Regions from separate parts of the Tardiphaga sp. 709 genome, predicted to be linked through region 1. Evidence: predicted binding sites of a transcription regulator. Region 1 holds the regulator's gene; each other region holds the start of a gene.
What was found. The regulator LexA, encoded in region 1, represses DNA repair genes until DNA is damaged. The targets are predictions, from matches to a motif close to TGTTCNNNNTGTGTTCNG.

Region 1 (7,860 bases):
CGCAGCCACCGGAGCCCATGTCAGCGATGGACGGTTATGCCGTGCGCGCTGCCGATGCGACTTTGGGCGCCAAGCTCCGCGTGATCGGCGAGATCGCCGCAGGCAAGCCGTTCGACCGCCCGCTGCAGACCGGCGAAGCCCTGCGAATCTTCACCGGCGGCGTGTTGCCCGCTGGCGCCGACGCCGTGGTGATCCAGGAAGACACCGCGCGGGATGGCGATATCGTCGGGATCAACGAGGCCGCGATTTCCGGCAAGCATATCCGCCCGGCCGGCGTCGATTTCAACGAAGGTGATGTCCTGCTCCGCTCCGGCACCCGCCTCACCGACCGCGATCTGGCGCTTGCCGCCGGCATGAACCATCCGTCACTGCCCGTGCGGCGACGGCCCGTCGTTGCCGTGCTTGCCACCGGCGACGAACTGGTGATGCCCGGCGCAGTCCCCGGCCCCGGCCAGATCGTGCTCTCCAATGGCTTCGCGCTGCGTGCATTGGCCCGCGCCGAAGGCGCCGAGGTGGTCGATCTCGGCATCGCCGTCGATACGCTGGAGGCGACCACATCAGCCATTCAGCGCGCGATCGATCTGAAGGCCGACGTGCTGATCACCACCGGCGGTGCGTCGGTCGGCGACCATGACCTCGTGCAGCAATCCCTGATCAATGCCGGCGTCGAGATGGCGTTCTGGCGCATCGCCATGCGGCCCGGCAAGCCGATGATGCACGGACGCCGCCAGGGCATGCGCGTCATCGGCCTGCCCGGCAATCCCGTGTCGTCGTATGTCTGCGGCTTCCTGTTCATGGTGCCGCTGCTGCGTGCGCTGTCCGGTCGAAACGACATCGCCCATGCGATAGAACCCGCGGTGCTCGGCCGTGACCTCGCCGCCAACGACCAGCGCGAGGATTATCTGCGCACGCGCCTCGAGACCCGCGCCGACGGCACCGTGGTGGCAACGCCGGTCGTGAAACAGGACTCGTCGCTGCTGGGGAATTTGGCTGTCGCCGAGGGGCTCTTGATCCGCAAGCCATTCGCGCCGGCCGCGGCTGCCGGCGATTCATGCGCCATCATTCGACTGCCAACCTAGCGGCGCCCCCTCATAGAACGACGCCGCGTTCGGAACTCTCACCTGCGGCATGCTTCCAAACCTTTTTCCTGACTGAGATACCTCAACACGGTTTCAGTCACTGAATTGTCACGTAACGCAGCGAGAGATCGCAGCGAAACAAGATCGGTGGACAAATGGACTATTTCAAACGCTTCAATTTCCTGTTTGCGATGCCAACATTCGACGCCGACGATCTCGAGGGCATTCGCCTCAATCAGATCGTCGATGAGATCGAGCGTTCCGGCTTCGAGGTCGTCAAGGCGCGCAAACTCGAAGACGCCACGATCGCGGTCCAGACCGACGCAGCGATCGGCTGCATGGTGGTCGACTGGGGCAAGAAGGGCCTCGAAGGCAAGACCGCGGCGCTGATCAACCTGATGCGCAAACGCGGCCTGGACTTCCCCATCATCCTGCTGATCCGTCGCAAGCGGTTCGAGGACGTCCCGGTCGAGGTGCTCGATTTCATCGACGGCTATGTGTTCCTCTCAGAAGAAACCCCGCCCTTCATCGCCAAGAACCTGATCAGCCGGTTGAAGCAATATGCCGAGACGCTGAAGACGCCGTTCTTCGGCGCGCTGGTCGACTATGCCGAGGAAGGCAACCAGCTCTGGACCTGCCCGGGCCACAATGGCGGCGTGTTCTACAGCCGCAGCCCGATCGGCCGCGTGTTCATGGAACATCTCGGCGAAGCGGTGTTCCGCGACGACCTCGACAATTCGGTGCTCGATCTCGGCGATCTGCTGACCCATGAAGGCCCTGCTTTGCAGGCGCAGAAGGAAGCCGCGCAGATTTTTGGCGCGGAGAAAACCTATTTTGTGCTCAACGGCACCTCGACCTCCAACAAGGTCGCGCTATCGGCTTTGGTCACCGATGGCGATCTGGTGCTGTTCGATCGCAACAACCACAAGGCGGCTTTGCACGGCGCCTTGATGATTTCAGGCGGTGTGCCGATCTATGTGCCGACGACGCGCAATCCCTGGGGCCTGATCGGGCCGATGAACTGGGATGCGCTCGACGAGGACGCGCTGCGCGAGTGCATCCGCATCAATCCGCTGGTCACCGACAAAGATGCCTGGAAGCGCGAGCGTCCGTTTCGCGTGGCAGTGATCGAACAATGCACCTATGACGGCACCATCTACAGCGCCGAGATGATCATCGCGCGCATCGGCCATCTCTGCGATTACATCCTGTTCGACGAGGCCTGGGCGGGCTTCATGAAGTTCCACCCGCTCTATGCCGGCCGGTTCGCCATGGGGCTCAAGGAGCTTGGTCCGGATTCGCCGGGCATCATCGCGACGCAGTCGACCCACAAGCAGCTCGCGAGCTTCTCGCAGGCGTCGCAGATCCACATGAAGGATCGGCATATCCGCGGCCAGAAGCGCCGTGTCGAGCATCGGCGCTTCAACGAAAGCTTCATGCAGCACGCCTCGACCTCGCCCTTCTACCCGCTGTTCGCATCATTGGATGTCGGCGCGCAGATGATGAAGGGCCGCTCCGGCGAAGTGTTGTGGGACGACACGATCCGGCTTGGCATCGAGCTGCGCAAGAAGATGCGCGCCGTCCGCCGCGAATTCGAGGAGAAGGAAACCCGCACTGAGCGCCGCTGGTTCTTCGAACCCTTCGTACCCGAGCGCGTCGCGATTCCCGACGCAGCCAGCGAAGGCGCCGTTCACAATGTGCCGTGGGAAAGCATCGGCACTGACCAGCTGGCCACCAATCCGGCTTATTGGCAGCTCGCGCCGGACGCCGCTTGGCATGGCTTCCCCGGCATGGAAGCCGGTTTCACCATGACCGATCCCAACAAGCTGACGGTACTGACACCCGGCTTCGACCGCACCACCGGCGGTTATGCGGAACACGGCATCCCTGCGCCTGTGGTGGCGCAGTTTCTGCGCGAAAATCGCATCGTGCCGGAGAAGAACGACCTCAACTCGCTGCTCTTCCTGCTGACCCCCGGCGTGGAAGCCAGCAAGGCCGGCACGCTGATCAGCGGTCTCGTGGCGTTCAAGAAGCTACACGACGACAACGCGCTGCTGGAAGACGTCATCCCGGAATTCGCGCGGCGCAGGCCGGCGCGTTATGCAGGCATACGCCTACGGGATCTGTGCGGCGACATGCACCGGTTCTTCCGCGAGGCCAATGTGAGCGACCTCCAGACCAGGCAATTCTCCGCCGACCATCTGCCGGAGATCGCCATGTCACCTCATGATGCCGCGCGCTGTCTGGTGCGCAACGACGTCGACTACCTCCCCATCGACGAGATCTTCGGGCGTGTCGCGACGACGCCATTCGTGGTCTATCCGCCCGGCATCGCCACGATCGTGCCGGGCGAGCGGCTCACCGAACGGTCCAAGCCGATGATCGATTATCTCAAGATGTTCGAGACCTGTTTCAACACCTTCCCGGGCTTCGACGTCGAGATCCAGGGCATCTACCGCAAGGTCGACGCCAATGGCCGGATCCGGCTTTACACTTACGTGGTCTCCGAATAGGGAGCACGTAAGGAGCCTGATTTGCCAACGGAACTCGAACAGCCGGTCGTCATCCGACCATCACGCGACACCGACGTCGATGCCATGCTCGCGATCTATCGCCGGCATATCCGGCAAGGCGTTGAGGAAGGCGTCAGCGACGCCGACACGCCGCAGCCCGACGATCTTAGAGACCGGCGCAAGAACCTGCGCAGCAAACGGTTCCCGCACCTCGTCGCCACGCAAGGCGGCGAGGTCGTGGGCTACGCCTATGTGGTGCTGTTCCGCAAACGACCGGCCTATCGCTACACGGTCAAGCACTCGATCTATATCCACCACGGACATGTCGGCCGCGGTATCGGCCGCCTGTTGATGCGCGAACTCATCGACGTCTGCGCGGCGGCCGGCTTCCGGCAGATCATCGGCTATATCGATGCCGACAACACGGCCTCGCTCGGCTTGCATGAAAGCTTCGGCTTTGCCCGCGTGGGCTTGCTGCCCGGCGTCGCCTATCGTTCCGGCCGCTGGGCCGACACGATCATGGTTCAGCGCTCGCTGGCCACCGGCTCCACGACACCTCCGCCGCCCATTGGGCGCATGACGTCCACCTAGCTCAAGCGACCGCGGAAGCATTTTCCATGTCCGTCGAGGACCGACGACTGGTGAGGAACAGCCTCCTCAAACCTCGCTCAACGTGCGTTCTGTTGACGGCAAATTAAGCATTGCAGAACACATATGGAACATATAGTGTTCGTTCATGATTTGTTTCGAGATTCTGTGGCTTTGAGTAGTTTGAGAGTGCCCGAACTCGCGCAACCGATCTTCGAACGATCGTCTCTGGATTGAGGCTCACTGTTCGAAGGCCCTTTGAAACGCACGCGGCGGCCGACACCGTCAACTGAGGATGGCTTCAGATGCTCACGCGCAAACAATACGAACTCCTGCGATTCATCGATCAACGGTTGAAGGAAGCCGGCGTCCCGCCCTCCTTCGACGAGATGAAGGATGCGCTCGACCTGCGCTCGAAGTCCGGCATCCATCGTCTGATCACAGCACTGGAAGAACGCGGCTTCATACGCCGTCTACCCAATCGCGCCCGTGCCATCGAAGTCATCAAGCTGCCAGAGCTCGGCGCGCCGGTCACCGGCGGCACCGGACGCCGCGGCTTTACGCCCAGCGTCATCGAAGGCACGCTCGGCAAGGTGCGTTCGGCCGCCAGCATCGCTAGCCACAGCGGCGATGATGACAACGGCCGCACGGTTGCTATCCCGGTCATGGGCCGCATCGCGGCCGGTACGCCGATCGAGGCGCTGCAGACCCGCAGCCACACGATCAGCATGCCCGCCGACATGCTCGGCTCCGGCGAACATTATGCGCTCGAAGTGCGCGGCGATTCCATGCAGGACGCCGGCATTCTCGATGGCGATACCGTGCTGATCCAGCGCAACGAGAGCGCCGACACCGGCGACATCGTGGTGGCCCTGATCGACGACGAGGAAGCCACCCTGAAGCGCTTCCGCCGCCGCGGCGCGTCAATCGCGCTGGAGCCCGCCAACGACGCCTACGAGGTCCGCATCCTGCCGCCCAACCGGGTGCGCATTCAGGGCAAGCTGATCGGCCTGTATCGCCGCTACTGAGGCTATCGCCTCGGCGGACTACTGATCTTCGGGTTGAAGATCGGTTTCCGCCGGCGTCGCATCCGCCGGCCGATTTTGCGGTGGACGACCGCTCTGGATCAGATCGTGCTGGGGCTCATCGGGAATGGCGCGCGACCACGGACGGTCCTGGCCGCGTGGCCGTACAGAGTCGATGGCAAAGCCGTTTGCTGTTCGCTGCAGGCTTACCGCACCATTTCGTTGCAGGCGATCCTGATCGATCACCAGCGCCCTGCAATCTCTCGGCGATTGTCGCGCCGTGACGATGAGCGCCGCTTTCTCGCAATCATCTGTGAAGGCATCCGGCTGTAGAACCAGCGCCACCAAAGCGCCATCGGCCAGCGCCGTGATGCACCCGTCGCGGTCGCAGGACACACCGTGGCTGAGGGAGGCATCCGTTGGCAGCCGGGCGTCGGCATCACCGGCAAGCCACTCCTTCGCGAGAAACGCATCCTTGGCGCTGCGCATCATATGCAGGCGCCCGTCCCTGCCCCGTACCGCAACGCTGCGACCGTCACCCGAGATCAGCATATCGGGCTGCTTGACCAGCAACGCCCAGACAATCGAGAGCGCGAGCACGCCAACTCCCGCAAAGCGCAACGGCGTGCGCAGCAATCCGAGCACGATGATGCCGATACTGGCTGATATCAGCGGTCCGATGCCAAAGGCCGGCATCCGGCCGATGGCGCCGGGCAAGGCTGCCACCCATTGCGTGACCACAATCATCCACTGGATGCCGACATCCATCAGCCGCCAGAACACACCGTCAAAGCCGAACGGCATGGCCACCAGACCGAGAATGCCCGCCGGCATCACCAGCGCCGAGACCACCGGCATCGCCAGGAGATTGGCGACAACGCCATAAGGCGTGACGCGATGGAAATGAAACGCGGCATAGGGCGTGGTGGCGAGGCCCGCGACCAGCGAAGCCAGTACGAGCATCGCGATCTCGCGTCCGCCCCATAGTGCCACGCGCGCCGTCGCGGAATGATCGGGCGAGGCAAACAGCGCGGGCATGCCGATCTGCACCAATGCGACCAGCCCCAGCGTCGCCGCGAATGACATCTGAAAACTGGGATGCACCAGCGCTTCCGGCGCGACGATCAGCACGACCATTGCCGCCACCGCCAGCGTGCGGAACGTCACCGCCCGGCGATCGACCATGACTGCAATCAGCACGACGGCTGTCATGAAAAACGATCTCTGCGTCGCGACTTCAGCACCTGACAACAGCAGATAGAACAGTGCTGCGAATAACGCCGCAGCCGCTGCGACTTTCTTGATCGGGAATGTCACCGTCAGGACAGGGATCAGTGCCAGCAGTGCGCGTATCGCAAAGAACACCACGCCGGCGACAACGGCCATATGATAGCCGGAGATCGACAGCACATGACCGAGTCCGGAGATGAACATCGCATCATTGACGTCAGCCGAAATCGCATCGCGGCGGCCTGTGAGCAGCGCCGTGGCAATGGCGCGGCTATCGCCCGAGAGCACAGTGCGGATCCGCGCATCGATGGCGTCGCGTAGCCCCTGCATGGTCGCCGAATAGCGTAGCGCCACACTCGGCTGTATCGGCGGATCGACTGCCTTGATGCCGCCCACCACGAAGCCAGATGCGCCGATCCCTTGAAAGTACAGATCGCGTCCGAAGTCGTAACTCCCCGGCCGGAGCGGCGACAGCGGCGGCTGCAGCCTTGCCTTCAATTCGACGAAGCTGCCGACGGCAGGCGCCGTGCCCTTCTTCACCGACACCCGCACACGGGTGAGCTTCGGTGCGACGCGCGGGCTGTCCATTGTGGCAACGCGCAGCACGAAGCGATCCGTGCGCTCCCGTTCCTCGTGAGTTTCGACGAAGCCGGTAAGCGCGACGGAATAGAGCGGCTTCGCCAGAACCTCATGAGCCACACGCGCGGTTTTCATGGCAGCCATCGCGAAGCCGGCCGCGATGGCCGCAATGAGCAAAATCAAGGGAAACCATCGCTGCCGCCGGAGCAAAAACGCAGCCAAGCAAAGAAGGCCTGCCGTCGCCGCGGCAACCCAGGCCATCGGCTCTTGCTCAGCGGCAAAATACAGCGCGATGCCGGTGCCGAAAGCGATCGGCACCCAAGGCAGCAAGCGACCGGGACCAGCTTCGGCCCGCACCCACGTCCGGAGCGTCTCAAAACGCGACGTTGAGGACGTTGCAGACGAGACAGCGATGCCTGCCGTAGCCGGCGGCGGCCATGTGGTCGCTGTACCCGCCCGGCCCCGCCGCTGTTGCTGATCCCCGCCCCGCGCCATCGAACGCCCGCACGCCACGCTTGCCCTTCCGAATGCTATCGGAAGGGCAAGCGGCGACTAGCGGAACGGATGCAGAATACGAAAACTAATCCCTGAGGTTGCTCAGGCGAGCTTGGCGTAGCTGTCGCGCAGACCGACGGTGCGGTTGAAGACCAGCTTGCCCGGCGCTGAATCCTTGTCGCGACAGAAATAGCCCTGGCGCTCGAACTGCACGACATCGCTTGTGTTGTCGCTCGCCAGCGCCGGCTCAAGCATGGCGCCGGTCAGCGTCTCCAGCGAGTCCGGATTGAGCTGCGATGCGAACTCGGTCGCATTGGGCTGCGGATCGGCGAACAGCTGATTGTAGACGCG
Region 2 (7,860 bases), 2.0 Mb from region 1:
GATCACGGCGCTGAGCAGCGATCCGCTCGATCAGGGCAATGCGCAGTTTCAGCCGTCCAATCTCGAATTCACCTCGGTGGATGTCGGCAACAAGGCGACCAACGTCATCCCCGCGCAAGCGCGAGCGAAGTTCAATATCCGCTTCAACGACCATCACACGCAGGCGTCATTGCGCGACCTGATCGATGCACGCGTCGCAACTGCCGCCGGCAATCGCATTCGCGCGCATGTGATCTGGGAGCCGAGCAATTCGGACAGCTTCGTCACAAAGCCCGGCGCATTTACCGATACAGTCGTCGCCGCGATCAAGGATGTCACCGGCCGCACACCGGATCTCAACACGGGCGGCGGAACCTCGGATGCGCGCTTCATCAAGAACTACTGCCCGGTGATTGAATTCGGCTTGGTCGGGCAGACCATGCATCAGATCGACGAACACACGAAGGTTGCCGATCTGGAGAAGCTCACCCAAATCTATCGTGGCGTGTTGGATCGGTATTTCGCATGAACGGCAAGATTCTCGTCCTCACCGCGCTCGAAAGCGAGCTCGACAAATCGCGCGCGCCTGCCGAGATCGAGGTGATTTTCACCGGCGTCGGCAAGATCAACACCACGATCGCGACGCTTCAGGCGGTGCAGGCCATGCAGCCCAAGCTCGTCGTGAACTACGGCACCGCCGGCAAGCTAAACACCAAACTCAACGGCCTCGTCGAGGTCAGCGACGTGATCCAGCGCGACATGAATGCTGAGCCGTTGGCGCCGCGCGGCCGCACGCCCTTTGCGCCCGATCTCGACCGCCTGGTCTCGGGCCAGCGCGGCGTGATCTGCGGCAGTGGTGACAGTTTCGTCACCTCCACCGATCCTTGGCTGGTGACGAACAATGTCGATATCGTCGATATGGAACTGTTTGCCATCGCACAGGTCTGCCTGCGCCACGGCATTCCCTGGCGCGCCTTCAAGTTCATCACCGACGACGCCAATGATTTTGCGCACGAGCATTGGACGGCGAATGTCGCGAATGGACAGGATCTGTTCTGGGACGCGATGAAGGGCGTGAAGGTCTAGTAATCGACCTTTACCAGATACAGCCCATCCGGCGGCGCCACGATGCCGCAGGCGCTGCGGTCCTTCGCGGCAAGCGCCGCAGCCAGGTCGTCCGGCGCCCAGCGGCCGTTGCCGACCCAGACCAGTGAGCCAACCATCGAACGCACCTGGCTGTGCAGGAACGAACGTGCGGAGGTCGTGATGGTGATCGCCTCACCGTTCTGCACCACATCGAGCTGATCGAGCGTGCGGATCGGCGACTTGGCCTGGCATTCGGTATCGCGAAAGGTCGTGAAGTCGTGTCGCCCGAGCAAGTGCTTCGCGGCCTCGCTCATGGCAGCGACATCGAGCGGACGCGGCACGCGCCAGACCCGGCCGGCATCGACGGTGAGGTTCGCGCGGCGATTGGTGATGCGATAGACGTAGTGGCGTTTGACGGCTGAGAACCGCGCCTCGAAATCATCCGGCACGATGTCAGCGGACAGCACGCCGACCGGATGCGGCCGCAGATGGGCATTCATGCCATCGCGAAAACGACCGGGCACCAGCACTTTCGGCACATCGCAATGGGCGACCTGACCGAGCGCATGGACGCCGGCATCGGTACGCCCTGCGCCGTGAACGCGGATCGGCTCGCCGCAAATGGCTTCCGCGGCTGCTTCCAAAGCGCCCTGCACGGTCAGCGTCGCGTTGGCCTGCACCTGCCAGCCGGAGAATGGCGCGCCGTCATACTCGATGATCATCTTGTAGCGCGGCATCAGAGCATGATCCCGAAAAGTGGCCACCGGTTTTCGGACAAGATCATGCTCATGAAAGGCGCAGCGGCGGTTTCAGCGGCGTGCCACGCAGAAATTCACTGGCCTTCATTGGCTGCTTGCCGGCGCGCTGCAGATCGATGATCCGGATCGCGCCCTCGCCGCAGGCGATGGCGAGCTGATCGTCGATAATCTCGCCAGGCGCGCCCGCGCCCTTTGCGAGCTCGCAGCGCAGAACCTTCACGCGCACCGCTTCGCCCTCGATCGGCATCTCGCACCAGGCGCCGGGGAAAGGCGACAGACCGTGGATATGCCGCAGCACGTCGCGCGCCGGCTTCGACCAGTCGATCTTGGCCTCGGCCTTGTCGATCTTGGCAGCGTAGGTGACGCCGTCTGCACTCTGCGGGGTCAGGCTCAGCCGTCCCCTTTCTAGCGCACCCATGGCACGCACCATCAGGTCGGCGCCGAGCGGCGCCAGCGCATCATGGAGGTCCAGCGCCGTCATCGCATCGGTGATTGCCAGACGCTCGGCCATGGCGACATCGCCGGTGTCGAGGCCGACGTCCATCTTCATCACCATGACGCCGCTCTCGGCGTCGCCTTCCATGATGGCGCGATTGATCGGCGCGGCACCGCGCCAGCGCGGCAGCAGCGAGCCGTGCAGGTTGAAGCAGCCTAGGGGCGGCACATTGAGAATGTTCTGCGGCAGGATCATGCCATAGGCGACGACGACCGCAGCCTCAGCCTCATGTGCACGAAATTCGGCTTCGGCTTCCGGCGTGCGCAGCGTCTTCGGCGTGAACACGGGAATGCCGAGTCGCTCGGCCTCGCGGGCCACCGGCGTCGGCTGCAACTTCATGCCACGGCCGGCCGGCTTAGCCTCGCGGGTATAGACGGCGACGATCTCATGGCCATGGGCCACGAGTTCGAGCAACGTCGGCACAGCGAAATCCGGCGTGCCCATGAAGATCAAACGAAGCGACATGTGGAACTTCCAGCAAAGAGCACCAGCCTATCCGTCATGGCCGGGCAGCGCGAAGCGAACTTCGCTAGATGTCCCGGCCATCCACGTCTTTCGGTTGCTCGCTTCAAGACATGGATACCCGGCATTCGCCGGGCATAACGAAGGAAACGTCGGAGAATTTACTCAGCCCGCTTCGCCAACTTGGTGAACTTCTTCAGCACGCGGTCGCGCTTCAGCTTGGAGAGGTAGTCGACGAACAGCACGCCATTGAGATGGTCGATCTCGTGCTGAATGCAGGTCGCGAACAGGCCAGAAGCCTCTTCCTCGATGGTCTTGCCGTCGAGGTCCATGTAACGGATCCGCACTGTCGCCGGGCGTTCCACTTCCTCGTAATATTCCGGAATCGACAGGCAGCCTTCCTCATAGACTGAAAGCTCTTCCGAAGCCGAGATGACCTCCGGATTGATGAAGACGCGCGGCTTCTTGCCGTCCTCCTCATCGTCCTTCTTGGCGATGTCCATGGTGATCAGCCGCAGCGGAACCGCGATCTGGATCGCCGCCAGCCCGATCCCGGGTGCGTCATACATCGTCTCGAACATGTCGTCGGCGAGCTTGCGCACCTCCGACGTCACCTTCTCGACAGGTTTGGAGATCAGCCGCAACTGTTTGTCGGGCAGGATAATGATTTCACGAATGGCCATGGCGGCGATTTAATCTGCGCGCCGGTCCGGGTCAATCCGCTGGAAAAGCTGGACTTTGAAGGACGTTAACTCCTCGCTAACCATGAAAATTAAGGCGAGGTTAACCACGCCGGTTAAGGTCCGCTTGACCACATTTCTTAGGCTTGGAAATTCATCTTTCATTAACCATAAATGTTCCCTCTTCGTTCGCGCGACCGACCGAATCGGCTACAAGGTTGGGATGAACGAGATTCTTTTCATGATCGGCGACATGCCGGTCACCGCCGGCGTGGCATTGATGGGCTTCTGTGCTCTGGCGCTGGGTTTGCTGCTCACCATCGCCATCATCATCGCTCGCTCCGGTAGCCGCGGCGCCGCCATGGCCATGGCCCAGGCGATCCGCGCCGACGAACTGGAAGAACGCCTCAGCGAAGTGCTGAAGGCGCAGAACGAGGCCAACGGCCGCGTCGACGCCATGGGCCAGGCGCTGGCGGGCCGTCAGGCCGACATGGCACGCGCGGTGTCCGAGCGGCTGGACTCGGTGACCCATCGCGTGGGCCAGTCGATGGAACAGACCACTCGCAACACCATGGAAAGCCTGAGCGCGCTGCATGAGCGGCTGGGCATCATCGACAACGCCCACAAGAATCTCACCGACCTCACCTCGCAGGTGACGACCTTGCGTGACGTGCTCGCCAACAAGCAGTCGCGTGGCGCCTTCGGTCAGGCGCGGATGGAAAGCATCGTCAAGGACGGCATGCCGAACGGTGCCTATGCGTTCCAGCACACGCTGTCGTCGGGCAAGCGGCCGGATTGCGTGATCTTCCTGCCGGACCAGCGCCCACTGTGCATCGACGCAAAATTCCCGCTGGAGGCCGTCACAGCGCTGCATGACGCACGCAGCGACGACGAGAAGAAATACGCGGCGCAGCGCCTGCGCGCCGACGTGATGAAGCATGTCACCGATATCGCCGAGAAATATCTGGTCGCCGGCGAGACGCAGGATACGGCGCTGATGTTCGTGCCGTCGGAATCCGTCTATGCTGAAATCCACGACGGTTTCGATGACATCATCCAGAAAGCCTATCGCGCCCGCGTCGTGCTGGTGTCGCCGTCGCTGCTGATGCTGGCGATTCAGGTGATGCAGCAGATCCTGAAGGACGCGCGGATGCGCGACGCCGCCGACCAGATCCGCACCGAGGTACTGAATCTGGGCGACGACCTCACCCGCTTGCGCGATCGCGTGATGAAGCTGCAGACCCATTTTGGGCAGGCCAATGAGGACGTCCGCCAGATCCTGATTTCCGCCGACAAGATCGAGAAGCGCGCCGGCCGCATCGAGGAACTGGATTTCAGCAAGAGTGAACCCGCAACGGAAGTGACCCCGGCGATCGCCAAGACCGCCGCCCCCGACATGTTCGCGCCGCTGCCGCGCAAGATTCAGGCGGGGGAATAGGCCACAGGCCGCTTCCCCCCGAATCTGCTAACCCTTCCCCATGACCAGCGCGCCTGACTCGTCCGAAGCCGCCCTCGCCTTGAAGCCCCGTGCCACCTGGCGCGAGAGCATGGTGGTGTATCTGCAGCCACGGGTGCTGATCGTGCTGCTGCTTGGCCTGTCGTCGGGTCTGCCGCTTGCATTGTCCGGTTCCACGCTGCTGGTGTGGATGCGCGAATCCGGCGTCGATCTCGGCACCATCGGGCTGTTCGCTCTTGTTGGCACGCCCTACACGCTGAAATTCCTCTGGGCGCCTTTGGTCGATGCGCTGCATGTGCCGTTCTTCACGCGACAGTTCGGCCGCCGCCGCGGCTGGCTGGTATTTTCACAGCTGCTGCTGATCGGCGCGATCCTGCTGCTGGCGCTGACCGATCCGGCGCGCTCGCCGCTGTTCGTAGCCCTTGGCGCCCTGCTGGTCGCTGCCATGTCATCGACGCAAGACATTGTCGTCGATGCGTTTCGTGTGGAGAGCCTGCCGGAGAGCGAACAGGCGGCCGGCATGGCGTCCTATGTCGCGGCCTATCGCATCGGCATGCTGATCTCCACCGCCGGCGTGCTGTTTCTGGTCAGCGCCTTCGAGAGCACGGGCATCGCGCGCTCCACCGCATGGATGTGGGGCTATGTGGCGATGGCTGCGATGGTGCTGATCGGCACGGTCACAGCGCTTGCGGCCACCGAGCCCGAGCAATCCGCACAGGCCGAAGCGGCCACGCGCGGCGAAAGCACCTTCACGCGCGTGTTGCAGGCCGCAATCGGCGCGTTCTCCGAATTCCTGGCGCGCAAGGACGCCTGGGCGGCGCTGGCGTTCGTGGTGCTGTTCAAATTTACCGATGCGTTTTCTGGCACCATGACCGCGCCCTTCGTGATCGATCTCGGTTTCACGCGGAATGACTATGCGGCCATCGTCAAAGGCGTCGGCCTTGCCGCGACGCTGATTGGCGGTTTCGCTGGAGGTTTTGTCGCGCGGCGCTATTCGCTTGCGGCGAGTTTGTGGATCGGCGCCGTGTTGCAGGCGGTGTCCAATCTCGCCTTCTCGTGGCTCGCCATCGTCGGCGTCAATCAATGGGCGCTGGCACTGGCCATCTCGGTCGAGAATTTCACCAGCGCCATCGGCACGGTGATCTTCGTCGCCTATCTCTCCGCGCTCTGCAAGAATCCGCTGCACACGGCCACGCAATATGCGCTACTCACAGCGCTCGCTGCGGTCGGGCGGACCTATCTGTCAGCAGGCGCAGGTTACGTTGCGCAAGCGATGGGATGGCCGATGTTCTTCGTCATCAGCGTGGTGGTCGCGGTACCGAGCCTGATCCTGCTGATCCGGCTGCAGCGCCGCGCGCATTTCGAGATGCTGGGGCCGGTGCGGGTTTAACCGAAGCGAACTCAGTTCGGCTTCGTCACCACGCTCCATTTCGTCACGAGCGCTTCACTCATCTGCCCGGCCTGCTCGGCGCAGGTGACTTCAGCAACCTTGAGCGCCACTTCCTTGCCGACAAGTTTCTTCAGCTGCGTGGCTTGCGCGTCATTGGCGACGACGATCTCGAAGGTCTCGGGGCCGGTCTCGAGGTTGCACAGACCGGCGGGGGCCGGCAGCCGGCGGGGCTCACTGACCACTTGATACACATTGGTGCGCTTGCCCTTGGCGTCACGGCTGCGCATGGCATTGAGTTGCCCGGTCAGCACATCGCCGATCTTCATCGTCTTCGGTGCCACCGGTGTCGTTGGCGCAGCCGGCGTTTCCGTCGCGCCGCTGGCAGCCGTCGCAAACAGGCCGGCCGCGCAAATCGCCGCCGCCCAGATCGGCAAAGCCTTCAAGTCATATCGTGTCATCAATGCTCTTCCAGTCTTAAAACAGCGTCCGCTGTCGCATCGCCGCCGACAACGTGCCTTCGTCGAGATAATCGAGTTCACCACCAACCGGCACGCCATGGGCCAGCCGCGTCACCTTCACATTGGCCTCCTGCAGGAGGTCGGTGATGTAATGTGCCGTGGTCTGCCCATCAACCGTCGCATTCAGCGCCAGGACGATTTCACTCACTTCTGAATCATGCGCACGTGATATCAGTGCGTCGATGGTCAGATCCTGCGGGCCGACGCCGTCGAGCGGCGACAGCGTTGCACCCAATACATGATACTTGCCCGTCGTCGCATGGGCGCGTTCGAGCGCCCACAGGTCAGCGACATCTGCGACTACGACGATTGTCGAGGGATCGCGGCGCGGGTCCGTGCAGATCGTGCAGGGATTCTGCGTGTCGATATTGCTGCAGACCTTGCAGACCTGAATACGGTCGATCGCGACCTGCAAGGCACCGGCCAGCGGCGTCATCAGCGCCTCGCGCTTCTTGATCAGATGCAGCGCGGCACGCCGGGCCGAGCGCGGGCCAAGCCCGGGCAGCCGCGCCAGCAGTTGAATCAGGCGCTCGATTTCCGGACCGGCCGTGGACGCCATCTCAGGTAAGGCCCATCCCCGGCGGCAGACCGAGGCCGCCGGTCAGCGCCTGCATCTTCTCTTGCATCGCAGCTTCCGCCTTGCGGCGCGCATCGCCCAGCGCGGTGACCAGCAGGTCTTCCAGTATCTCGACTTCATCGGCTTTCATCAGCGACGGATCGATCTTCACGGCCTTCACTTCGGTCTTCGCGGTCATCCGCACTGACACGAGGCCGCCGCCAGAGATACCTTCGACCTCGACATGGTCGAGCTCGTCCTGCATCGCCTTCATCTTCGATTGCAGCTGCGCTGCCTGTTTCATCATGCCGAGAAAATCAGCCATGAGCTTTCCTTCGCAATTCGATTAATCGTCGTCGTTGAGACCGTCGGACGCATCGTCGCTGATCAGGTCACTGTCACTACCGCTAAATTCCGGCGGCTCGGGGGCGATGACACGCACTTCGACCTTCGCACGAGGAAACCGTGCGAGTACTTCC
Region 3 (7,860 bases), 2.7 Mb from region 1:
CACAGGGACTCCGGTGATGGCGAAGACTGACAAAGTCTCCGCACCGAAGCCCACAGCCAGACCGGCTGCGCCGGAGCGCGTCGCCGCGTTCAATACCGGCCTCTCAGCCGAAAGCCGTGCCGCTGCTTTATTGCTGGCCAAGGGCTATCGCATCCTCGCCCGCCGCTTTCGTACCCCGCATGGCGAGATCGACATCGTCGCTAGGAAGCGCAACCTGATCGCCTTTGTCGAGGTGAAGGCCCGCGCCAGCCTGAACGAGGCCGCCTATGCGGTGACGCCGCGCCAGCAGGCCCGGATCATGGATGCCGCCCAGGGCTGGCTGATGGCACATCCCGAACATGCGGAATTCGACCTTCGTTTTGACGTCGTGCTGATTGCGCCAAGACATTTGCCACGCCATCTGTTAGCGGCATTCGACGCCTCGACCTGAGCTTTCGCCTCCCCGACCACAATTCCGGACCTTGCAGCATGACCTTGAACGTCGCCGTCCAGATGGACCCCATTGCGCGCATCAATCACAAGGGCGATTCGACCTTCGCGATGTTGCTGGAAGCCCAGAAGCGTGGCCACAAACTGTCCTATTACACGCCGGACAAGCTCTCGCTGCGCGGCAATGACGTGGTGGCGCCGGTGCAATCGCTGTCGGTGCGCGACGTCGAAGGCGATTACTTCACCCTCGGCGATCCCACCCGCACCAACATGGAATCCTTCGACGTGGTGTTGCTGCGGCAGGACCCGCCGTTCGATCTCGCTTATATTACCTCGACACATCTTCTGGAGCGCATCCATCCGAAGACGCTGGTGGTCAATGATCCTGCTTCCGTGCGCAACGCGCCGGAGAAGATCTTCGTGATGGGCTTCTCGGACCTGATGCCACCGACGCTGATCTCGCGCGACAAGGACGAGATCAATGCATTCCGCGCCGAGCATGGCGCGGTGGTGATGAAGCCGCTGCATGGCCATGGCGGCGCAGCGGTGTTTCGCGTGCTGCCGCAGGACATGAACTTCGGTTCGCTCTACGATCTGTTCTCCGTGACATTCAAGGAACAGTGGGTGATCCAGCGCTTCCTTCCCGAAGTGAAACATGGCGACAAACGCATCATCCTGATCGACGGTGAATTCGCCGGCGCGGTGAACCGCGTGCCGGCTGAAGACGATTTGCGCTCCAACATGGTGCGTGGCGGCGCCGCCAAGGCCACCGAACTCTCGCCGCGTGAGCGCGAAATCTGCGAACGTGTCGGACCGGCGCTGCGTGACCTCGGTCTGCTGTTCGTCGGCATCGATGTGATCGATGGCAATCTCACCGAGATCAACGTGACGTCGCCCACGGGCATTCGCGCCATCGCCAAGCTTGGCGGACCGGATGTCGCCGCGCGGGTCTGGGACGTGATCGAAGCGAAGCGGAAGTAACTCCGCTCGCGTCACTCGTTGCGCTGCGTCAATGCTTGACGCAGCGGTTTAAATTCCATTCGTCGCAATTCTTTACCCGCTGCTTTTGCTTGCCAGTCATTGAGGGCAAGGGCAGCATGTTGATGCACGCCCGACCAATCGGGCGGCCCGCCACATTTGGCGGCAAGCAAAAGCATATCAGTGGAGAAACGCATGACTTCAGACGTTTCGCGAAGGTCCCTGCTCTCGCTCGGCGCAGGGCTGGGCGCTAATCTCCTCGCTCCCGGCCTCATCGGCAGCGCATCGGCCAAGGCACCAAAGCTCGGCACACAGGCGCCCTACTTCCACCGTTTCATGTTAGGCAGTGCGGAAGTCACCGTTGTCTCCGACGGACCTTTGCCGCTCGGCGATCCCTCCGGCACATTCGTCGGCGTGCCCAAGGAAGACGTGCAGAAGATGTTGACGGATAATTTCCTCAGCAGCAGCAATGTCGTGCTCGAACAGAACGCGCCGATCGTCAACATGGGCGACAAGCTCATCCTGTTCGACACCGGCATGGGCACGTCACAACTGTTCGGCAACACCACGGGCCGCCTGCAGAAGAGCATGGCCGAGGCCGGTATCAAACCTGGCGATATCGACGCTGTGGTGTGCTCCCATGCCCATATCGATCATATCGGCGGCATCGTCGATGCCAATGACAAGCCGCTGTTTCCCAATGCGCAGGTCTATCTCAGCGAGGAAGATTTCAAGTTCTGGACCGACGAAAGTAAACTCGGTTCGCCGCTAAAGGACTTCATCGTCCATGCCCGCAAGAACCTGCTGCCAGTGAAGGATCGCCTGGTGTTCTTCAAGGACGGACAGGAGTTCCTGCCGGGCATCACCGCGATGCATGCGCCCGGGCACACGTTTGGCCACCATATGTTCATGATCCAGTCGGACGGAAAGTCCTTCGCATTCCTCGGCGATCTTACCCATCATCAAGTGCTGTTGCTGGAGAAGCCGCGGATGGAGTTCGCCTATGATTCCGATCCGAAGATGGCGGCGGCGACGCGGGTGAAGATGCTGGACATGCTGGTAGCCAACAAGACCGCCGTGATGTCTTACCACTTCGCCTGGCCGGGCTATGGCCATGTGGTCAAATCAGGCGACGGCTTCCGCTATATCGCCGAGCCGATGGTGATGAATCTCTAGCGGAAATCCTGCGACAATCCTGCGGCGATCTTGAGACAATGACCGCCGCAGGAATTCTGCAGCAATTTATCCTCACGCCGCCGATGACGTATCCCGCGCGCGCCGCTCCGCACCGCGTTTGTAGATCCGGAACGTGCCGCGTCCGGCATCCTTCGCCGCATAGAGCGCCGAGTCGGCCATGGCTGCCAATTGCGATGACGTGCAGTTATCGGCCAGTGCGATGCCGACCGAAGCGCCGACCCGCAACTGTTGTCCTCGATGATCGATCGGCAGGCCTAGCTGCGTGACGATGGCCCGCGCGGTCTCAGAGGCTTCCTCGAATTGTGCGTGAGGCCCCAGCAGAACGGCAAACTCATCACCGCCAAGGCGCGCCACCAGTTCCGCGCCGGCGCAGATGTTGCGGATTCGATTTGCAACGACAGTCAGGCAGGCATCGCCGGCGGCGTGGCCGAAGCAGTCATTGACCGGCTTGAATTCATCGAGATCGACCAGCAGCAGCGCGCCGAACGGCTTTGCCTTGCTGGCCGACGCCGCATCGAACAGCGACAGCTTGGTTTGAAACTGGCTGCGATTGGCGAGTCCGGTCAGCGTATCGAACTCGGCGAGATAGCGATTGCGATCCGCCAGAATTTTCTCTTCGGTGATGTCCTGCTTCATGCCGAAGATGCGGACGGCAACGCCATCGACCGACTCGACTGTGGCCGTGATCCTGATCCAGCGCCGGTTACCCTTGAAGGTGATGATCTCCGCATCGAGACTGAAGCCGGTTCGATCTTCGATTGCCTTGCTGCGCCGCTTCGTCAGTTCCCTGACGGATTCTTCTGGATAACAGGCGAGCGCCTCCTCGCGAATCGGCGTCGAGCCGCGCGGTAGATCGAAGATGTCGTAGACAACATCGGTCCAGACCAGCGATTCATCGGAGAGGTCGCATTCCCAGACGCCGATTCGCGCCGCGGCCGAGGAGCGATCGAAGATCTTCCGGCTATGCGCCAGCGAAGCAGCCTGTTGGTCGATGATGGCTTGCTGGGCTTCGATCTGGGCCTTCAGCGCGGCGATCAGATCGGCATCATCCGGAGCGTCTGGCGTCATCGGCAAGCGATCTGACATCTGCGGGCACCCGGTCTTCGTCTCGAAGCTCATAGGATGCTTTGCATGACGTGCTTAAGATTCTCTACGCCAATGGCCGACTTCGGCCAAAACCAGCATACTTTACCGCTGCATTTCGTTCACTGATTGTTCTTGAATTAGAAGCAACCTTAGGTTACGCTCTCATCTCGAATGAGGGCGGCATGGTTCAACGCGTTTCCACCGTAGCCTTTGAGGGGATCGAGGCCCGCGCGGTCGACGTGCAGGTTCAGGTCGTGCCCGGCCTGCCGAATTTCCTGATCGTCGGCCTGCCCGACAAGGCAGTGTCCGAGGCCCGCGAACGGGTCCGCGCGGCGCTGGTCGCCTCGGGTCTGGCGCTGCCGGCGCGACGCATCATCGTTAATCTCGCACCGGCTGACTTACCGAAGGAAGGCAGCCATTACGATCTGCCGATTGCGCTGGGACTGATGGCTGCGATCGGCGCGATTCCGCCGGATGCATTGACGGGCTTCACTGTACTCGGTGAACTCGGCCTCGATGGTTCGCTCGCTCCCGTGGCCGGCGTACTGCCTGCAGCGATCGGCGCCAACGCGCGCGACGAGGGATTGATCTGTCCGGCAGCCTGCGGCGCGGAAGCCGCCTGGGCCAGCCCAGACATTCAGATCATCGCCGCGACATCGCTGATCCAGATCGCCAATCACTTCAAAGGTACGCAGGTTCTGTCGCGGCCGCAGCCGAGAATACATGCGCGTGAGGAAACGCTGCTGGATCTGCGGGACATCAAGGGACAGGAAAGTGCCAAACGCGCGCTGGAAATCGCTGCGGCAGGCGGCCATCACCTGCTGATGGCCGGCAGTCCCGGATCGGGAAAATCCATGCTGGCGGCACGGCTGCCGTCGATCCTGCCGCCGCTGTCGCCGGCGGAGCTGCTCGAAGTCTCGATGATTGCATCGGTGGCCGGCGAGATCAAGGACGGCGCACTCACCTCACGCCGGCCGTTCCGCGCACCGCATCATTCCGCCAGCATGGCCGCCCTCACCGGCGGCGGGTTGCGCGCGCGGCCGGGCGAGATTTCGCTGGCGCATCAGGGGGTGCTGTTTCTCGATGAACTGCCAGAGTTCGATCCGCGCGTGCTGGATTCGCTGCGCGCACCGCTCGAGAATGGCGAGGTGGCGGTCTCGCGCGCCAATCACCGCGTCACCTATCCTGCGCGATTCATGCTTGTTGCTGCGATGAATCCATGCCGGTGCGGTCACGCTTTCGAGCCGGGCTTCTCCTGCAAGCGCGGCCGCATCGATCGCTGCACCTCGGATTATCAGGCGCGCATCTCCGGCCCCTTGATGGATCGCATCGATCTGCGCATCGAAGTGCCCGCGGTGACCGCGGCGGATCTCATTCTGCCGCCACCGTCGGAAGGTTCCGCCGAAGTTGCGGCGCGTGTCGCCGCCGCGCGCGATCTGCAGACCATGCGTTATGCCGCGGCGGGATTAGCGGGCACACATACCAATGCTTCCGCGCCCGCCTCCGTGCTGGAAACGGTTGCGCAGCCGGATGCGCAGGGACTGACATTGTTGCGCGATGCCGCCGAAACGATGCGACTGACCGCGCGCGGCTATCACCGCGTGCTGCGCGTGGCGCGGACGCTGGCGGATCTCGACGGCGCCGAGAAAATCGGGCGGCTGCATCTGGCCGAGGCGCTGTCTTACCGCGCGCTGGCGGAGGACGTTCGACGGGCTGCTTGACGTCACCTCATCGCCGCTGATGTGGCCGTCAACGCGATAGTAACGAGTTTTGTTTACGCTCTGCTCACCATAACCCCGCGTTACGGGGCCAGGGAGAGTACCGTGTCATGCTGCGTTTCAAGATTTTAGCCTCGACGATTCCTTTGGTACTCGCGGCATTTCTCGCCCGTGGCGATCTCGTAGCCGGCACGCATCCCTGCATCTCCACCGGTGAGACCACCATCCAGATCGCCACCATGCCCTGGCAGGCGCAATCGCATGTCAGCTTCACCAGCGACCCCTTGCAGGCAACCGTCCGTGTGCAAATCGTCGATAGTGCTGACACCGCCGACTTCGTCGTACTTGATGACGTCGATGCCGCGGAACCGGATGCTTGTCCCGTCACCGCTGCGACGCGCTTCATCCGCATTGCCGACACATCCGCGAGTTCGGAATCCGTCATCTATCTGTCGGAGGAAGGTGACGCCGACTACCGGATCTTCGTGAAGTCTCGCAGCTTCACGGCACGCGATGCCGCCGCGCTGATCGTCAGCGCCCACAGCCGCAGCCCGGCGCGGATGGCGGCGGCCAGCCTCTAGGCCGCGCATTAACGCTTCATCAACCATGTCTGCGCCGGCAAATTCAAAACTGCCACCGCGCAAGCACTTGGCAACAACATACCCGCATAGTTCCGACATCTGCGATTGCCTGATCGCGGCCTGTAGTCGCGTGCAAGCGCGAGCCATGATGTGACCAAGCCGGAGTGCTGATCTGTGGCGAAAGGTGTTTTCCGGATCAAGGTCTACTTCCGCCGCTTCGCGCGCCGTTTTCCGTTGCTTGCTTTCGTCATTCGCTCCTTCGTGATGTTCTCGGCTGCCTTCGGTGGCGCCTATGGTTTCATCTCTGGTTCGACCTCCAAAGACTCCGGCTACGATCCGCACGCTTTTGCGATCGGCGCCAGCTTCCTGTTCGCGCTGGCCTGCGTCGCCCTGGCCACCATGAGCATTCGCATGCGCTTCATGGGCAAGCGGATGCGCAAGCTGACTGCGCACAACGAAGCCCTGGTCGACCGGAACTGGGAATTGAAGGAAGCCGAAGAGCGCGCGCGCAGCCTGTTCGAGGCACAGGGCGACCTCATTGTGATCCGCGACAGCGAAGGCTGCATCACCTTCGTCAACGATGCCTATTGCACGCTGGCGGAACAATCGCGCGAAGCATTGATCGGCAGCCGCTTCGAACTCACGCTGCTGGAGCAGGGCGATATCGCCAACGAGCCCAACGGCACCAGCGTGCACGATCAGAAGATCGCCACGGCGACCGGTCCGCGCTGGATCGCTTGGCGCGAAGGTCTGGTGCGGATCGATGCGGGCCAGCCCGCCGAGTTGCAATGCGTGGGTCGCGATGTCACCGACCGCACCCAGACCGAGCGCGCCCTCGGTGAAGCGCGCGACCATGCCAATGCCGCCAACCGCGCCAAGTCGCGTTTCCTTGCGATGGCGTCGCATGAAATCCGCACGCCGCTGAACGGCATTCTCGGCATGAGCGGCTTGCTGCTCGATACGCCGTTGACACCCGAACAGACCACTTACGCCAAGGCCGTGAAGACCTCCGGCGATGCGCTGCTGTCGCTGATCGAGGAGTTGCTGGATTACTCCAAGATCGAGGCCGGCAAGATCGATCTGGAACATCGCCCCTTTGCACTAGCCGGATTGATCGAGGACATCACCGAATTACTGGCGCCGCGTGCGCAGGCCCGCAATCTCGAAATCGCGGCCTATGTCGACGAGCGACTGCCGCTGACAGTGATGGGCGATGCGGCGCGCCTGCGGCAAGTGCTGCTCAATCTCGCCGGCAATGCCATCAAGTTCACGGCGACCGGCGGCGTAGCGCTGATCGTCGAACCCGGCATCTGGCCGAACGAAATCTCTTTCCTGGTGCGCGACACCGGCATCGGCATCGCGCCGGATGCGCAGCAGCGTATCTTCCGCGAATTCGAACAGGCAGACGAGGGCACCGCGCGCCACTATGGCGGAACGGGTCTTGGCCTCAGCATCAGCGAGCGTATCGTCAAGCGCATGAACGGCCGTATCACGCTGCAAAGCGAACTCGGCGCCGGTTCGACCTTCGAAGTGTCGATCCCAATGGTCGCGTCCGACAGCGGCACCGCGACCTTCGTGCCGCCGGATCTTACGGGCCTTTCGGTGATGCTGGTGGCGCCACAAACCATCGAAGCTTCGCTCACAGCCCTGCGACTCGGGCGATGGGGCGCGCAGACCTGCACTGTCTCCGATCTCGCCGTCGCGCAAGCGCTGCTGCCCGAACGTTCATGGCACGCCGTCATGATCGATCGCGCTCTTGGTGCTGACGCTGCCGAGCAGCTTGCGAACGCTGCAATTCCGCACGCGCTGCGACGGATCGTGCTGTTCACGCCGGCGATGCGTCATGAGCTGCAGCCCACAACGCCGAGTGC

Region 2: a site for LexA is predicted at 3,637-3,654, ahead of RSO67_RS21045 (DNA recombination protein RmuC). Genes of this name have one in related genera too.
Region 3: a site for LexA is predicted at 3,807-3,824, ahead of RSO67_RS17840 (YifB family Mg chelatase-like AAA ATPase). Genes of this name have one in related genera too.

The regions. Positions count from the first base shown of each region.
Region 1 covers NZ_CP135529.1:73,912-81,771, reverse strand. The annotation lists gene glp (gephyrin-like molybdotransferase Glp) at 1-1,079, shown strand, start outside; gene RSO67_RS00390 (Orn/Lys/Arg decarboxylase N-terminal domain-containing protein) at 1,235-3,592, shown strand; gene RSO67_RS00385 (GNAT family N-acetyltransferase) at 3,677-4,183, shown strand; gene lexA (transcriptional repressor LexA) at 4,486-5,208, shown strand; gene RSO67_RS00375 (ComEC/Rec2 family competence protein) at 5,227-7,509, opposite strand; gene RSO67_RS00370 (glutamine--tRNA ligase/YqeY domain fusion protein) at 7,612-7,860, opposite strand, start outside.
Region 2 covers NZ_CP135529.1:4,329,488-4,337,347, reverse strand. The annotation lists gene dapE (succinyl-diaminopimelate desuccinylase) at 1-508, shown strand, start outside; gene RSO67_RS21065 (5'-methylthioadenosine nucleosidase) at 505-1,065, shown strand; gene truA (tRNA pseudouridine(38-40) synthase TruA) at 1,062-1,802, opposite strand; gene fmt (methionyl-tRNA formyltransferase) at 1,852-2,784, opposite strand; gene def (peptide deformylase) at 2,943-3,464, opposite strand; gene RSO67_RS21045 (DNA recombination protein RmuC) at 3,685-4,899, shown strand; gene RSO67_RS21040 (AmpG family muropeptide MFS transporter) at 4,940-6,307, shown strand; gene RSO67_RS21035 (hypothetical protein) at 6,319-6,765, opposite strand; gene recR (recombination mediator RecR) at 6,782-7,384, opposite strand; gene RSO67_RS21025 (YbaB/EbfC family nucleoid-associated protein) at 7,386-7,706, opposite strand; gene RSO67_RS21020 (DNA polymerase III subunit gamma/tau) at 7,728-7,860, opposite strand, start outside.
Region 3 covers NZ_CP135529.1:3,645,906-3,653,765, reverse strand. The annotation lists gene rsmI (16S rRNA (cytidine(1402)-2'-O)-methyltransferase) at 1-30, shown strand, start outside; gene RSO67_RS17865 (YraN family protein) at 17-430, shown strand; gene gshB (glutathione synthase) at 469-1,410, shown strand; gene RSO67_RS17855 (hypothetical protein) at 1,422-1,604, opposite strand; gene RSO67_RS17850 (MBL fold metallo-hydrolase) at 1,603-2,583, shown strand; gene RSO67_RS17845 (diguanylate cyclase domain-containing protein) at 2,656-3,690, opposite strand; gene RSO67_RS17840 (YifB family Mg chelatase-like AAA ATPase) at 3,873-5,411, shown strand; gene RSO67_RS17835 (hypothetical protein) at 5,519-5,989, shown strand; gene RSO67_RS17830 (PAS domain-containing hybrid sensor histidine kinase/response regulator) at 6,164-7,860, shown strand, end outside.